Regions from separate parts of the Metabacillus indicus genome, predicted to be linked through region 3. Evidence: riboswitches for the same ligand, from Rfam matches in the RefSeq annotation. Region 3 holds a riboswitch; each other region holds the start of a gene.
The links. A riboswitch is a leader RNA that binds a small molecule or an ion and turns the genes downstream of it on or off. The one in region 3 is predicted to bind thiamine pyrophosphate.

Region 1: it holds a riboswitch for thiamine pyrophosphate, as region 3 does, so the genes downstream of both, tenA (thiaminase II) here and ACK1LH_RS16830 (MTH1187 family thiamine-binding protein) in region 3, are expected to answer to the same signal.
Region 2: it holds a riboswitch for thiamine pyrophosphate, as region 3 does, so the genes downstream of both, thiM (hydroxyethylthiazole kinase) here and ACK1LH_RS16830 (MTH1187 family thiamine-binding protein) in region 3, are expected to answer to the same signal.

Annotation. Positions count from the first base shown of each region.
Region 1 is NZ_CP176757.1:1,031,317-1,036,473, reverse strand. It holds gene ACK1LH_RS05185 (thiazole synthase) at 1-386, opposite strand, end outside; gene thiS (sulfur carrier protein ThiS) at 390-593, opposite strand; gene thiO (glycine oxidase ThiO) at 590-1,702, opposite strand; gene ACK1LH_RS05170 (thiamine phosphate synthase) at 1,686-2,306, opposite strand; gene tenA (thiaminase II) at 2,303-2,989, opposite strand; TPP riboswitch at 3,057-3,165, opposite strand; gene ACK1LH_RS05160 (monovalent cation:proton antiporter family protein) at 3,248-5,101, opposite strand; gene mgtE (magnesium transporter) at 5,124-5,157, opposite strand, start outside.
Region 2 is NZ_CP176757.1:2,175,817-2,180,973, reverse strand. It holds gene ACK1LH_RS10910 (Ger(x)C family spore germination protein) at 1-577, shown strand, start outside; gene ACK1LH_RS10905 (GerAB/ArcD/ProY family transporter) at 604-1,713, shown strand; TPP riboswitch at 1,764-1,873, shown strand; gene thiM (hydroxyethylthiazole kinase) at 1,925-2,734, shown strand; gene thiD (bifunctional hydroxymethylpyrimidine kinase/phosphomethylpyrimidine kinase) at 2,731-3,558, shown strand; gene thiE (thiamine phosphate synthase) at 3,539-4,180, shown strand; gene ACK1LH_RS10885 (alkaline phosphatase) at 4,222-5,157, opposite strand, start outside.
Region 3 is NZ_CP176757.1:3,267,834-3,272,990, forward strand. It holds gene ACK1LH_RS16815 (ABC transporter ATP-binding protein) at 158-916, opposite strand; gene ACK1LH_RS16820 (ABC transporter substrate-binding protein) at 918-1,919, opposite strand; gene ACK1LH_RS16825 (ABC transporter permease) at 1,934-2,719, opposite strand; gene ACK1LH_RS16830 (MTH1187 family thiamine-binding protein) at 2,694-2,987, opposite strand; TPP riboswitch at 3,081-3,192, opposite strand; TPP riboswitch at 3,334-3,434, shown strand; gene thiT (energy-coupled thiamine transporter ThiT) at 3,540-4,112, shown strand; gene ACK1LH_RS16840 (hypothetical protein) at 4,205-4,393, shown strand; gene ACK1LH_RS16845 (NAD-dependent epimerase/dehydratase family protein) at 4,841-5,157, opposite strand, start outside.

The sequences.
Region 1 (5,157 bases), 1.9 Mb from region 3:
GGAAGAACAGTGAATCCTTCTTTTACGAGTTCCGCGCTTGCTTTAAGCGTTTCCACAGGATCCGGCAGGAGTGTTTTCCAGCATCCAATCACTTCTACTTTTATCATATCACACAGACCTGAAGCTTTAGCGAGCTTTGCAATCCGGACCGCTTCCTCGGCCGTTTTGGCGCCTGCCGTATTCGGGAGAAGTGTGTATGCCGTCAAATCAAGCTTCTCTAGCAAGTCCGGCTGAGACGGCTCGAATATATTCATCCTGCGGACAGCAAACGTCAGGATCTCCGCTTCTGAAACTTCAGCCGCTTTCTTTTGAATGTCAAAAGACGGATATTTGCCTGTTCCAAGCAGCAGACGTGATTTAAACGTTTTCCCTGCAATTTTCAACATGTGTCATCCTCCTCCTACAAAATGAACCATTTCAAGAACATCACCATCTTTTAATATCACGCTGTCATAGCTTTCCTTATCTAGGATTGTTTCGTTATGTTCAATCATGACCGTTTTATGGCTCAGCTGATAAAATGCCAGAAGATCTTCCATTGTCTTTATGCGGGAATCCAGTTCAGCTGTGCTGCCGTTCAATTTGATTTTCATGATTTCACCTCTGTACCCCGATTTAATCCAAACTCTCTTGCATATTCAGGCTTGACCTGACGGCACAAAATCAAATCCCTGACCATTTCGCCTGTTTTAGGCGCAAGCAGAATGCCGTTCCGGTAATGTCCTGTTGCGGCATAAAGATTCTTCATGCCTTCATGCTTAAAAATGTATGGTTTCGCATCGCGCGCTGCCGGCCTCAGTCCGGCCCAGGCTTTTTGAAAAACACTTTTTTTCATGCACGGCATAATGGAGACAGCCTTCTCCATCAAGGAAGCCATCCCTTGTATTGTAGGCTCTGCCCTCCAGTTCCCCTCCTCCATCGTCGCGCCGATGACGATGCTCCCGTCAGACTTCGGCACAAGGTAACAGCTGTCATGAAAGACAGTTGATGCTAAACGGAACCCATCCGGCATGACGGAAAGACATTCGCCTTTAACAGGATGAACAGGAGCTGAGATGCCTAATTCCTCAAACAGTGGGCCGCTCCATGTCCCTCCTGTAATGACGAGAGCTTCACAAAAATGAGTCTCTCCTGCAGCGGAAATTTCATAATGAGAAGGCTCTGCCCGCATGCGTCCGGCTGCAGCTCCTTCAAATATGGTTCCTCCGTTTATCTGTACCGCCCTTGCCAGCGCCCGGCAAAGAGCGGGAGGGGAAACCTGGCCGTCTTTTGCAATGAACAGTCCTCCTTGCAGATACTCTGTCAGGTTCTTTTCTTTCTTCAGGACAGACTCCCTTGAGAGCCACTCAACATCCTGTTCATTCAAGGCTCTGTCTTTTAGGGAAACAGCTTCCTCAGCCGTCATGGCAAGTTTGAGCATCCCATTATAAACGAGCTGAATGTCTATGCCTGTTTCTTCAAGCAATTCGGCTGCAAGCGCGGGATAAAGAGCCCCGCTCTCTTCTGCAAAACGGAAAAACGCATCTGCTTTTTCCGTTTCTGTATGAGCACCAAGCATGCCTGCTGCAGCGGATGATGCCCCGCAGCCAATCTTTCCTTTTTCAAATATGGCTACTTTACGGCCTGCCTTTGACAGAAAATAGGCAGACATCAGGCCGATGACTCCTCCCCCGACGATGCCGGCATCATAGAATGTCTTCATCAGCCGTTCCTCCTTTCAGCTTTCGTGCAAGCTCTTTTGCTGCATCCACAGGTTTGTCTGCTGAAAACACGTAGGACATGACTGCTGCTCCTGCGACTTTCAGCTTTTTCAGTTCCGGCAGCACATCAGGAGTGACTCCTCCAATTGCATAGACAGGGATGGATACAGATTCGCAAATTGTTTGAAGAAATGAAATTCCTTTCGGCTCAAGGCCGTTTTTTGAATCTGTCTGAAATACATGTCCGGCAATCAGCCAGTCTGCCCCATCTTTCTCCCGATCAATTGCCTCTTTTACTGAATGAACCGAACATCCTGCGCCGAGGTAAGGGTAGTGCTCTTTAACAAACTTTACAGGCAGCCCATGTGCCGGAAGCTGCACTTTTGCCAGTCCCGAACGCACGGCCGCATCCACCCTGCCGTTCATGATCAGCTTTGATTTTGGAACACCCTTGCGCGCAAGAATCTCCACAAGCTCCGCCAGTTCGCCGGCTGACCTGTCTTTTTCTCTTATATGGATGGCATCCGCATATCTATGTACGTCTGCGAGGATTGAAATCAGCGAATCTGAAGAATGCTTTCCATCCGTTACAAGGTGCAGCTTCATTTTTGCAGCTGCAGAGAATCTGCACGGCCCCACGCTTCAAGGTTTTCAGCCATATCCCAAAAGCGGTATTCATACATAGAGCTGATCAGAAAATGTTCTTTCATCATCATCCGCTCATGAACGCTTGCTTTTTCAGCCAGCTCATCAAAACGGTTCACCTGTTCAAGAACAAGCTCTTTAAACCAGTCGCCATGGTAGGTCTCAATCCATTTTTCATAAACGGCATCTCCTGGCTTGCAATCCTTCAGACGCTCTCCTACTTCGTAATAAAGCCAGTAGCAAGGCAGCAGAGCAGCTATGATTTCACCAAGATTTCCAGTCGCGACCGCGCGGTACATATGAGATGTATAAGCATAAGCTGTAGGCGCCGGCTTAAATTCCGCGCGTTCTTTCTCTGTTATCCCGAGCATTTTTGAAAACTGCTGATGAAGGGAAAGCTCTGCCTCATAGGTCCCCTGAGAATGAACGGACATTCTGAACGTTGTATGCAGATCAGGAGCCACGGCACCGGCAAACGCCTGCACTTTGGCAAAATGAGTCAAGTAATAAGAATCCTGCATCACATAAAATTTGAACTTTTCTTTTGACAGGGTCCCGTCACCGATTCCTTTAACAAAAGGATGGTGAAAGCTCCCTTCCCACCATTCATTTGCGTACTCCCTGCATTCTTTTGAAAATTGCATGTCGTATCCTCCTTTTCTTTTTAAACAGCAAAAAACCACTTTTCGCATAGAAAAGTGGTGTATGAAATAGACCCTTACACCACTTCCCTACGCTGGTGTTAACCAGATCAGGTTCTGAGGGTCTCGGAGTCACACTCCGATCTCAGCCCTTATGAAGGGCTCCCCTAGCGGTTCATCGTATAAAATTTTCTGAATGTTTTACATGCCCATCATACCACGATAAAAATATCTTTCAAGGCTTTTGCAGGAAATTTCTGCTTAATTTTTGTGAAACTCAAGCTCCTGCCTCAGTTCATCGATATATTCGGATGATCCCGTTAAAATCAGCAGATCTCCCCGTTTCAGCTCCGTATCGCCGTGAGGAACAATCGATTCATTCTCCCGGAAGATCCGGACAAAAATGACGTCTCCGGTAAACGGGAAGCTTCTGAGAACCATTCCATCATAGCGTCTGTTGTTCATTTTGATTTGATAAAGGGCAGATTCGCTGTGCGTCAGGATTTTCATGATGCCCGGCGCTTCGATCAGGGCTCTGAGCAGGGTTTTGGTCGAGAGCAGAACAGAGAACACGTCAATGTTCTTTGCTTTCAGCTGCTCATCAAGCAGAGGCGAAGCAATACTTGCAATGACTCTTTCGACCTCAAGCTCTTTTGCCATCAGGGCAATTTCCGCATTCGCATCCTCATCGCCAGTTGCTGCAATAAGGATGTCCGAATCAAATACACCTTTATCCTGAAGTGTCTCAATTGAATAATCGTCCAGCTCTTCAATTTGAAAAAGAGATTCGGCAATCTGCTGTTCGTTTTTATCAACATGCGTATGATAGATGATTGTTTCATACAGATTCGGATTCAGTTCTCTCGTTACCGGAAGCGTCATTTGATTGGCTCCTATGAAAGCAACCTTCAGCTTTTTCTTTGAACCGAGTTTTTCAGGGAAAAGCTTTTTAAATCCAATCGGCGTAAAGATGCTTGTCAGAACGGCCGTCAGAATGAGAGCTCCGGACATCTGCGAGTCAATGACATTGACTCGTTCTCCAATCGTCGCTGCGGCGATAACAAGCGACAGAGTGGATGTGAGCAAAAAGCCGGCAGCAAGAGTCGTTTTCGTATCGTACCATCTTTTTAGAAGATAAATCGGCACAATTTTTGAAATGAGAAGCGCTATAAATAAGAGCGGAATCAGCATCAGGATTTTAGGGTCCTTAAAAAGCGACCAAATATCAAGGTCCACTCCAACCATGACAAAGAAAATCGGGATCAAAAATCCGTACCCGAACGAATCCATTTTCTGGACCATTTCTTTATTCGGGGAAAGAAGAGATACGAGCACGCCTGCTAAAAAGGCACCGAGAATGTTTTCTGCACCAATCGTTTCTGAAAGCGCAACAAGAACAATAATGAGTGTGAAAACAGCTCTTGTCCCAATTTGAATCGTGCCTTTAGAGAGCGTTTCAATAAAGGATCTGCTCTGAAAGGTTTTGCCTATAAAGTAAAGGGCGACACCAGCTCCGAACAAAATGAGCATCAGCCACATATTCGTATTTTCCCCGCCGTAAATGGAAGCAAAAACTGCAAGCAGAATCATTGTCACCAAGTCCGCAATGACGGCGACAAGAAGGATAATCTGTCCGATGTTCGACTTCATGATGCCTGCATCCTTAAGCGTCGGCACAACCACCCCGAGTGAGATCGTCGAGATGATAAGCGTCATCAGGAATGCATTTTCTATAAACCCGATCAGAACAAACAGATAAGAGAGCAGCAGGGAAAGAATAAAGATGCCGGCAAATACGAGTAAAGAGACCACGAACGTATTCGGCGCCTCTTTTCCGGATGGCAGCACCTCCTTCTTCCTGCCGCCGATAAACGCTGTGAAATCAATTTCAAGACCGCTCAGAAACATGAGAAAAATAAATCCGAGCATAGACAGAGTTTCAAGCCACATATCCTGCTGAACAAGGTCAAACCCGCTTTTGCCGATCACAATCCCGATAATAATTTCTGCTACAACGACCGGCATCACCTTTATTTTAAAGCGGTGCAGGATGAGCGGAGTGATAAAAGCTGCAAGAAGGACAATGACAAGTGATGAAAAAGAAGCTCCGTGCAAGGTTTTTCCCTCATTTCTGTAGTTAAATTAAGTACTGCATAAACATAGTGGCCATT
Region 2 (5,157 bases), 1.1 Mb from region 3:
CAGTGATCAGGATATAGGTTCCTCACAAGAGAACATTTCTTCCCCTGAGCCGGAAGTTCTTTTAATCCTGAACGGAATGGCTTATTTTAAAAAAGACAAGCTTGCTGGTTATTTAACCAGGGATGAGAGCAAGATTTTTCTTGGTTTTACGAACAATACGAAAAAAGCGACGATTGAGACTAAATGCGGAGCTGCTGACGATCAAGGTTTTTTTACCGTTCACATCAAAAAGTCAAAAACCAGTGTAAAACCAGTATACAAAAATGGAATGGTCTCATTTCAAGTCGAACGGAAGATGAAAGGGGAATTGTTTGAAAGCACATGCAGACAGGATGATCTTCCTTATTTAGAATCAAGGGCCGAAGCAGTCTTAAAAAGTGAGATGGTAGGACTGATTGCCAAAAGTCAGGAAGAAAACAATGACTTTCTTGGCTTTCTAAAAGAAGTCTACTTGAGAAACCCATATAAATTTGAGGAAATCAACAAAAAATGGAAAGAACTATATCCTGAGGTTCCGGTAGAAGTAGAAGTGGATTTGGAGATTGAAGATATTGGAGATGTGAACCGGATACCGTAACCCTTTCATGCAAAGGATGATGAATGATGAATCAGCAGATTACTCCTTATCAGGTTTTTTCCTTAATGGTTCTTTTTCTATTAGGCAGTACAGTGGTAGTAGGGCTCAGCTTAGATGCTGAGGAAGAAGCCTGGCTTGTAAATATGATAGCCACGGCGACAGGTACAGGCATTTATTTTTTGTATATATGGATTCTCCGCATTGATCCCAGGAGAAAAACCTTTACAGAGCTTTTGAAAACAAGTTTCGGCAAGTGGATAGGGACTTGTTTCATTGGCCTTTACGCGGTCTATTTTCTTTACATCGGCATGAGAGTAGTGAAAGATTTTGAGTTTTTCATCAGCACGGTCCTTTTTTACAACATTGAAACCTGGGTCATTGGTTTTGTTTTCATTCTGCTGGCAGGTTATGCGTGCATATTAGGATTAGAGGCGATTGCAAGAGTATCGGAATTGCTCTTTTTCGGAAGTATTATGATGATTGCGGTGACCACACTCATAACCATTTTGAACCCAATGTTCGAATGGACAAATGTTCTACCTCTTATAAAGCCTGACTGGAGGTCTGTGATAGGCTCTGTTTTTCCAGCAAAAATAACGTTTCCGTTCGGAGAACTGATTGCATTCCTTATGATTTTTCCCGCTGTGAATGATCAGTCCTATTTGCTTAAAAGAGGATGGATGGCTGTTGTATTCAGCGGTCTCATTATTATTGCCATAACAGAATCCATCATCGGCATGCTAGGGGCGAAAATTGCGGTCTACTTTTCCTATCCCCTCATTAAATCAATTGAAACGATTGATTTGCTGGATTTTTTTCAGCATATTGAAATCCTGTCTGTCATTGTTTTTTTCTTTGTAGGGTTTATAAAAGTGGTGCTCTTCTGCTATGCCGCTATAAAAAGCCTGTCTGAGATTATGCCCAGGGCAAAAAATAATTACCTCGTATACGGGGTCCTTTCAGCTGGATTCGCATTCACCTTTTTTATGGATAAAAGCATAGTAGAGCATACGATAACCGGTCTTGAATTTGTTCCAAAGTATATCCACCTTCCATTACAATTCGGCATTCCGCTGCTGCTGCTTGCAATCCTTCTTCTAAAGAAGATGCTGAAGAAAAAGAAGACAGCTGAATAAGAGAAATAGTTGCAAAATCTTCCCTGTAAGAGTAGACTTTGAAACAAAGTACATAACAAAACGGGAGCTTGTGGAATCAGGCTGAGAGTGCGGCTAACTGCTGCAGACCGGATGAACCTGTTGGATAATGCCAGCGCAGGGAGATTATAGGGATACCTGTAAGCACTTTGCCGCGGCAAAGTGCTTATTTATATTGGAGGGGGAAACAATTATGTCCATTCAAGCAGAATTCATTTTGGAGAAAGTGAGAGATCAAAATCCGCTTGTGCACAACATAACAAATACAGTTGTCACAAATTTTACGGCAAACGGGCTTCTGGCGCTTGGGGCTTCTCCCGTCATGGCCTATGCCAAAGAAGAAGTGGCGGATATGGCAATGATAGCCGGGGCAGTCGTACTGAACATCGGCACTTTGGATGAGAGAATAGTAGAGTCGATGCTGATTGCAGGGGCATCTGCCAATAAGCATGGTGTTCCGGTTATTTTAGATCCGGTTGGAGCAGGGGCAACACCTTACAGGACGAAAACGGCCAAAATGCTTGCCGAAACGCTGAACATTGCCGTGATAAGAGGCAATGCTGCAGAGGTGGCAAGTCTTGCCGGTGAAAACTGGGCAATAAAAGGAGTCGATTCTGGTGCAGGAGAAGGGGATGCTGCAGCACTTGCCGTTAAAGCTGCAAAGCAGCTGAACACCGTTGTTGTGATTACCGGAAAAACGGACTTTATTTCAGACGGGGATCGGCTTTTCAGCTGTAAAAACGGCCATCAGCTTCAGACAAAAGTGACTGGGACAGGATGCTTGTTAAGCTCAGTTGTCGGAGCGTTTTGTGCAGTTGAAAAAGAGTATGTTTTTGCCGCTGCTGCCGCTGCCGCCGTCTATGGATGCGCTGCTGAAGCAGCCGTGGAAAGGCTGTACAGACTTGAACCGGGCAGCTTTCAAATCGAGTTTTTAAATGAACTGTATCATCTTGAACCAAAAGATTTGAAGGAACGCATCAAGCTTGAGGAGGTGCTTGCATGAGTGTTGCAAGAGCATTAACGATAGCAGGTTCTGACAGCGGCGGAGGCGCAGGAATACAGGCTGATTTAAAAACATTTCAGGAGCTCCGTGCATTTGGAATGTCAGCTATAACAGCAGTGACAGCTCAAAACACCCTTGGCGTGCACGGCGTATTCCCGCTTCCGGCAGAGGCTGTTGTAAAGCAAATAGAAGCGATTGGGTCAGATCTTGGAACAGATGCGCTGAAGACAGGAATGCTTTTCAGCAGTGAAATCATTGAAGCTGTTTCTGCCCAGATTAAACGATTCGGCTGGGAAAAGGTTGTCGTTGATCCTGTTATGATTGCAAAAGGAGGCGCGTCACTCCTGCAGCAGGAAGCGATTGACTCTTTAATCAATCATCTCCTGCCTCTCGCACTCGTTGTCACCCCGAACATTCCAGAGGCTGAAGTTCTCTCAGGCATAAAAATTGAAACGATTGAAGACCGGAAACGTGCGGCAGAAAAACTGCATGCATTTGGAGCAGAATATGTCGTGATTAAAGGCGGGCATGCAGAGGAGACTGAGCAGGTAATCGACATGCTCTATGACGGAAATAATTTCTTCTATTACGAGAACAAAAGGATTGAGACGAAGAATACACATGGAACCGGGTGTACGTTTGCCGCTGCGATTACTGCTGAGCTTGCTAAAGGCAGCAGTGTTCAACATGCGGTTCAGCTTGCAGCCGATTTTATTCATGCCGCGATAAAAGATGATCTCAGGCTTGGAAACGGACACGGTCCAACAAATCATTGGGCATATCAGGAAAGAAGGACGGGACGATATGGAAAGCAGCATACTTAGGCATAAACTGAACCTGTATTTTATCATGGGAAGCACGAATTGCCTGAAAGGATCTGAAGACGTGCTTCTTGAAGCTATTAAAGGCGGAATCACGATGTTTCAATACCGTGAAAAAGGAAAAAATGCACTTACAGGAATAGATAAGCTCAAGCTTGCGCGCAGTCTTCAAAAGATATGCGCTTTGCATCAGGTTCCCTTTATTGTCAATGACGATATTGACCTTGCAGTCGAACTTGATGCTGATGGGGTTCACATTGGACAGGATGACGCTGATGCGGGTGAGGTGCGGGAAAGAATCGGAAACAAGATTCTCGGTGTTTCTGCCCATACGATGGCAGAGGTGAAAAAAGCAATGAAAGATGGTGCGGATTACATTGGGGCGGGGCCCATATATCCAACTGTAACGAAGGAAGATGCTGAACCTGTAAAAGGGACACTATTGATTGAAGCAGTAAGAAAGGCGGGTATTACCATTCCTATTGTCGGCATCGGCGGAATAACATCAGCCAATGCCCGTGCTGTTATAGAAGCAGGAGGGGACGGAGTTTCCGTGATTTCAGCCATCAGCCTGTCCGGGGATCCATGCGGAGCAGCGGAGGAATTACTGAGATCTGTTCAATAAAAAACAGCGGGCACATTCAATTTGATGTGCCCGCTGTTTGTTTATTTGGACTTTTTAATGAGTTGGACAGCATCCTTGGAAAGATAGAATCTGTCTTTCGTTTGAACCGTTACACTGTCCAGCTCGATTTCTTTGCCGTTTACAATGGCAAGATTTTTATTCACTGGAAATTCAGCTGTAGTCTTACCTTTTTTCACTACTAGAACAGAGTTGTTTTTATCTTCAGCGTTGACAGATACTTTTGCACCCATTGCTTCAAATGCCGTTTTTGCGTCAACAAACAGTTTTTTGTCGAGCTCTTTTAAATCAAAGCCCATGGCTGAAGCTGTAATATGGGCAATGTCAGTGTTTTCAACAAAGCCAATCGGTTTACCAGGTCCATACGAGTACATGAATAAGTCTTCTCCTGTATGTCCGCCGGACGTAAAGCCAATGTTGGCACGCTCAGCAAGGAGCTCAACCAGCGTTTTCGCAAGATTCTTGCTGTCGTTAATCGCTTGTGTTTCTTCCGCAGTCGGGTTCTTAATACCGTAAAGTGCTGCCACTTCCAATTTGTTTGACTGATCCGGCTTTAACTGCTTCATTGCACCTTCAAGAGTCAATTCTGCTTCTTTTAATGGATCTATATACTCAGACACCGGGATGGAAGGGTAGTCTGCACTTGTATTCTGGTTGCCGATTGAAATACCGCTGTTGCCGTGATCAGAAAGAGCGATAACCATTGTGTTTTTATCCTTTTTTGCAAAGTCCAGCGCTTCTTTGACTGCTGCATCAAAAGCAAGCGTATCACTGATCATGCCAATTGGATCATTTGCATGGGCAGCCCAGTCCGGTTTGCTTCCTTCTACCATCAGGAAGAAACCGTCTTTATCTTTAGAAAGCGTGGAGATTCCCTTTTTCGTCATTTCTGCAAGAGTCGGCTCATTCGGATTTGTAGTCTCACGGTCCATGTCATAGGCTAGAGCAGCTGGTGCGAA
Region 3 (5,157 bases):
AAGTCAAGCGTTTTTTTTACTTTCCTTTTTCTCAGGCACCGTTGCTCTCACGCGTTTTTCGCGGCAACGAATAATAATATACCACGCTGTTTTCCCCATTGCAATAGCATTTTTATCTTTTTGCAAAAAAAATGTTATAAATGAAAACGCGCTGAAATCAGCGCGTTTCCAGATGACTTTTTGAATGCAGCAAATCCAGGAGTACTTGTTTAATTGATACAAATTCAGCTGAAGCGAAGAGTTGGTCCGTTCGCGACCGGCCGAAAGGAATGTCTATATGTTCAATGATCCTGCCAGGTCTCGGGGAAAACACGGCAATCCTGTCAGAAAGAAAAATCGCCTCATCCATATCATGAGTAATAAACAGGACCGTTTTCCCGGATGCCTCGCAAATTCTGATAAACCATTTCTGAAGCTTGTGTCTTGTCATGGCATCAAGCTTTCCAAAAGGCTCGTCCAATAATAGAAGTTCTTTGCCGCTCAAATAAGCCCGGAGGAAGTTCGCTCTCTGCCTCATCCCGCCAGAAAGCATGGAAGGGTAGTGTTGTTCAAATCCCTCAAGCCCAAACTGAGAAAAGAAAGATAGAGCTTCGGCACGCGCTTTTTCTTTCCCTGTCCCATGCAGCTCCAGCGGAAGTATGACATTATCAAGAATTGTTCTCCACGGAAACAGCACATCGCTTTGCGGCATATACCCGGCATGGCCTGTTTGATTCGTTATGTCTTTCCCCTTGTAATGAACAATTCCGCCGCTTGGCTTATTTACCCCTGCAATGATATCAAGAAGAGTGCTTTTGCCGCACCCGCTCGGACCAATGATGCTGACAAATTCCCCTTTTTCTACTATAAGATCAGATGGAAGCAGGACAGGCTGATCTTTCGAGTAAGTCTTGCTGACTCCTTTTAGTGTCAGCATGCTACTTTTCAGCCTCCGGAAGGAATTCATTTGTATAAGCCTCTGCCGGATCTATGTTTTCTTCAATCAGCTTTTGTTGATACATCCAGTCAGCATACCGTTCCCAAACTTCTTCTTTTTGAACGCCCCATTGCTTTGCATCACCCTGATACTGCTTGCTGAGCCACTTTTGGCTTTCCTTTGCAAGATCTTTATTTATTTCCGGTACATGCTTAATTAGAATATCTGCCGCTTCAATCGGCTTATCGATGGCAAACTCGTAACCTTTTGCGGTTGCCTGTACAAAAGCCTGTACCGTATCCTTTTCTTTTTTTATCTTTGTCTCGCTTGCAGCAAGTACAGGTGTATAGTAGTTCAATGCTGGATCAAGGTCTTTAAGATAGATGTAATTCAGTTCTATCCCCTTTCTTTTAGCTTCTATCCCGTCCCAGCCTTCAAAGATCCATTGAAAATCCGTATCCCGGCCGATTGATTTAAAGAAATCAGTTGCGCCAAGTGTGACATAATCGACTTTGCCAAAATCTGCGTCATCCTGGTTCATAACCGCACGAATCACAGCCTCTTCAGTAGGCGACCCCCATCCGCCGTACCGTTTCCCTTCAAAATCATCAGGCGAGACAATCTCTTCTTCCTTTAATGAAGCGAAAGCAGAAGTATTTTCCTGAATAATGGCCGCAATAGAAACGATCGGCACACCGGCTGACCGCGCATGTGTGATGTTTTCCTGGTGGCTGACCGCAAAATCGACTTCGCCAGATGCAACAATTTGATCTGCGCTGACTCCCTCGCCAGGTTCTACTATCTCAACTTCAAGACCCGCTTCTTTATAGAACCCTTTTTCAATCGCTGCATAAATGCCTGTATGATTTGTATTCGGAAACCAGTCCAGCATGACCTTCACTTTTTTTGCTTCTTCACTTGAGGCATTCTCAGCAGGAGCGCATCCTGTTAAAAGGATGGATGTGCTGAATAATATGACGAGCATTCTCCGCAGTTTTTTCATCGTATTCCTCCATGTCAGTTGTGTTTATTCGCTTTGTACTTCCAGGGCATCGCCGCTCTTGCCAGCAATTCAATGACTGCAAAAATAACCAGACTTAAAGCAACAATGACGATAATGATGGCAAATACCTTTTCTGTTAAAAAAGATTGAGAGGATCTAGTAAGGATAATTCCAAGGCCTTGACTCGCTCCCAGCCACTCTCCGATAACCGCTCCCATTACACTGTATGTTCCGGCTATCTTGAGCCCTGAGAAAAAATACGGCATGGAAGCAGGAATCTTCACCTTCAAGAAGAGCTGACGTTTATTCGCTCCCATGGTCTTCATCAGTTTGATCATATCCCTGTCTGCCTGACTGAATCCGTCTGCAAGATTAATGGCTATCGGAAAAAAGCAGACAAGTGCTGTTACGATGACCTTCGGCAAGATCCCGAATCCAAACCAGATAATCAGCAAAGGTGCCAGTGCAATAATTGGAACGGTCTGTGAAAGGACAAGGAGCGGTTCAACCGCTTTTCTGATCCAGAGGGAAAGGTCAATTAAAATGGCAATGGCCACTCCGGCAGCTGCTGCTATCAGGAGGCCGAGAACAGCTTCAGTAAGCGTCTGCAGAACGTGCACTCCGAGCGTTCCTCTCATTTCAAACAGGGTGATGAAAATGTCTGTAGGTTTTGGCAGGATCCACTTCTCAATTCGAAAAAGCACGACTGCCATCTCCCAGAGTAGAAGAAAAACGGCAAGAACGGCTGCAGGCAGCGCTATTCCTGATATAGATTCAGCGATATTTTTGGAGTTTTTCATCCATCGTTACTCCTTCAGCAGGGCGGTAATGAATTTTGATGTGCGTCATCACTTCACTTGCACCTGCCCCGATACAGGCATCCTGAGCCTGCTTGACAATTTCAAGCAGATGATTGAGTTCCCCCTCCATAACGGTCTCCATCGCGCCGACTTCATATTTGACACCTGACTGCTGCACAACTTCAATGGCTTTGTCGACAATCTCGTATGTATTTCCGTGTGCTGATTTCGGCAGTACTTGAAACGCAAGGTTTACACTGGACATCATGAATTCCTCCCTTTCTTTCTGTGAATCTCTTAGAAAATGCAAAAAAAGGCTGCCGGTTAGGGCAGCCTTAAGCATTCGCAAAGTTCATGGAAAATAGACTCTTTTCCTGTATCCCTCCGCTGGCATTACCCAGATCAGGTTAAAGGGTCGATACAAGAATCAGTATCCTCTCAGCCGAGTTCACTCAGCTCCCCTGCTTCTATAAGATTCATGGAAACTATAGCAAGTTTTACAAGACTTGTAAAGAAAGGAAAAATACTTTCCGCTATTTTCTGAAAAAAAATAGAATTTAGGCTTGTCGAATTTTGCAGTTTCCTGTATAGTAGTGTCTAAATCATATATCGCATTTGACCACTTGGGGAGCCGCCGGCTGAGAGTGAACGTTATGTTCTGACCCGTTGAACCTGTTAAGTTAAAGCTTACGTAGGGATGTGGCGATGGATTCAAGTGATAACCCAACCAAAGCAGTGCGTGGAAACCATCCGACATTCCCCGCATTGCTTTTTTCTATGGAGAAAAGGCCCCGGTCGAATGCCGAAAAGGGGTAAAATCATGCAAACAAATAAGCGCCTGGTTTTTTTATTGGAAGCAGCGATTCTTGCTGCAATCGCCTTTCTTTTAGATTTAGCGACAAGCTTTATCGGCAAAATGCCGCAGGGAGGATCGATTTCACTTGCAATGGTGCCCGTACTGATCATGGGATTTCGCCACGGTCTAAAAGGCGGACTGCTGACAGGCTTTCTCCTCGGACTGCTGCAGACGGTCATGGGCTATACGACCATTGTTCATCCTGTACAGGGTTTTCTGGATTACTTTGTCGCCTTTACAGCGGTTGGTGCCGGAGGTATTTTTTATAAGCAAATTCAGAACTCTCTCCATTCTTTAAACAAAGGGCGCCTGATTCTTTATGTCACACTTGCCGCTTTCCTTGGAAGCTTCCTGAGATTTGCAGCCCACACACTCGCAGGCGCTGTCTTTTTCGCTGAGTTTGCAGGAGATCAGCCGGTGCTTCTTTATTCAGCAGGGTACAATGCATCCTACATGATTCCGACATTTATCATCTGTACGATCATTCTTGTGCTGATGCTGCTGACATCAAAAGCGCTGATAGTAAATAGAAAATAGAGAAAAGCACCGGAAATCCGGTGCTTTTTATCATAATCTCTTCTTTTTCAGCATGTATTAGTAGTAATAGATTTCCTATTGGAGGCCATGAAATGAATCTCACATACTCACTCATGTTGTTTGCCTTTTTTCTATCCATCTTTCATTTTCTGTATGGCTACTTTGAAGCGCTGCGGATCAGCGGCGAAGATGGCCCTGTCAGAGGTTGGTCGGTTGTTTTTTCATTTCCGCTCGGATTTGTTTTTGCCTATTTTGCAGCAGTTTTTAACCAGCAAATCTGAACAAAAGCGCAAGCGCCAAGGCCCGCTCCGATAGGCAGATAAGAATCCGGCGGAAAAGTCCGGTTTTGACTTTTTTGACGGATTTGTTCTGACAGAGGATCTAGGCGCTGGAGCTTGCCGTTGATAACTTTGTTATGTTATCAACAGCCTTTTATTTTTTATAATTCCTTTAACAAAAAGTAGAACCCGGCATATGTCTGCCGGGTCTTTTTGATGCCTCTGGCGGGATTCGAACCCGCACTCCTTTCGTAAGCATAGGCTAAGGGGAACACGCTTCCCTACGGATTTTCACCGGCAGGAATTTCACCTGCCTCAGCATAGTTGCTTTTCGGTGCTTCTGAAACCTTTGCCTTGCGACCCGGTTCTACTGTTTTCCGGCGCTCTTCCCTTCTAGAGCTACAGAGGCTTATTAAGAGTCTCTGTTTTCACAGAAACTCCCGCAAGAGTTTACAGCAGCTCTTCTATTAAACTCTCAACATACTCGTTCATGTTCCCAAATGTATATCCTGTCATTTGTGCTTTTGTCACATCCAGCGTCCAGTCACCCGGAAGACCGTACGGGGAAGCATTTTCTTCTTCCCCTGTAATGACTGCGGCTTTGTCTGCAGCACTTTCAATCTTGCCGATCAGTTCCCTCAGGGAAAGATTGTCTTCAAACGCTATATTATACGCTCCTGTCAGCTTTTCTTTTCCTATATGTAAAAGAAAACCTGCAGCGTCTTCAGATGAAGTGAAGCTGAAAGAAACATTGTCATTTTTCGCGC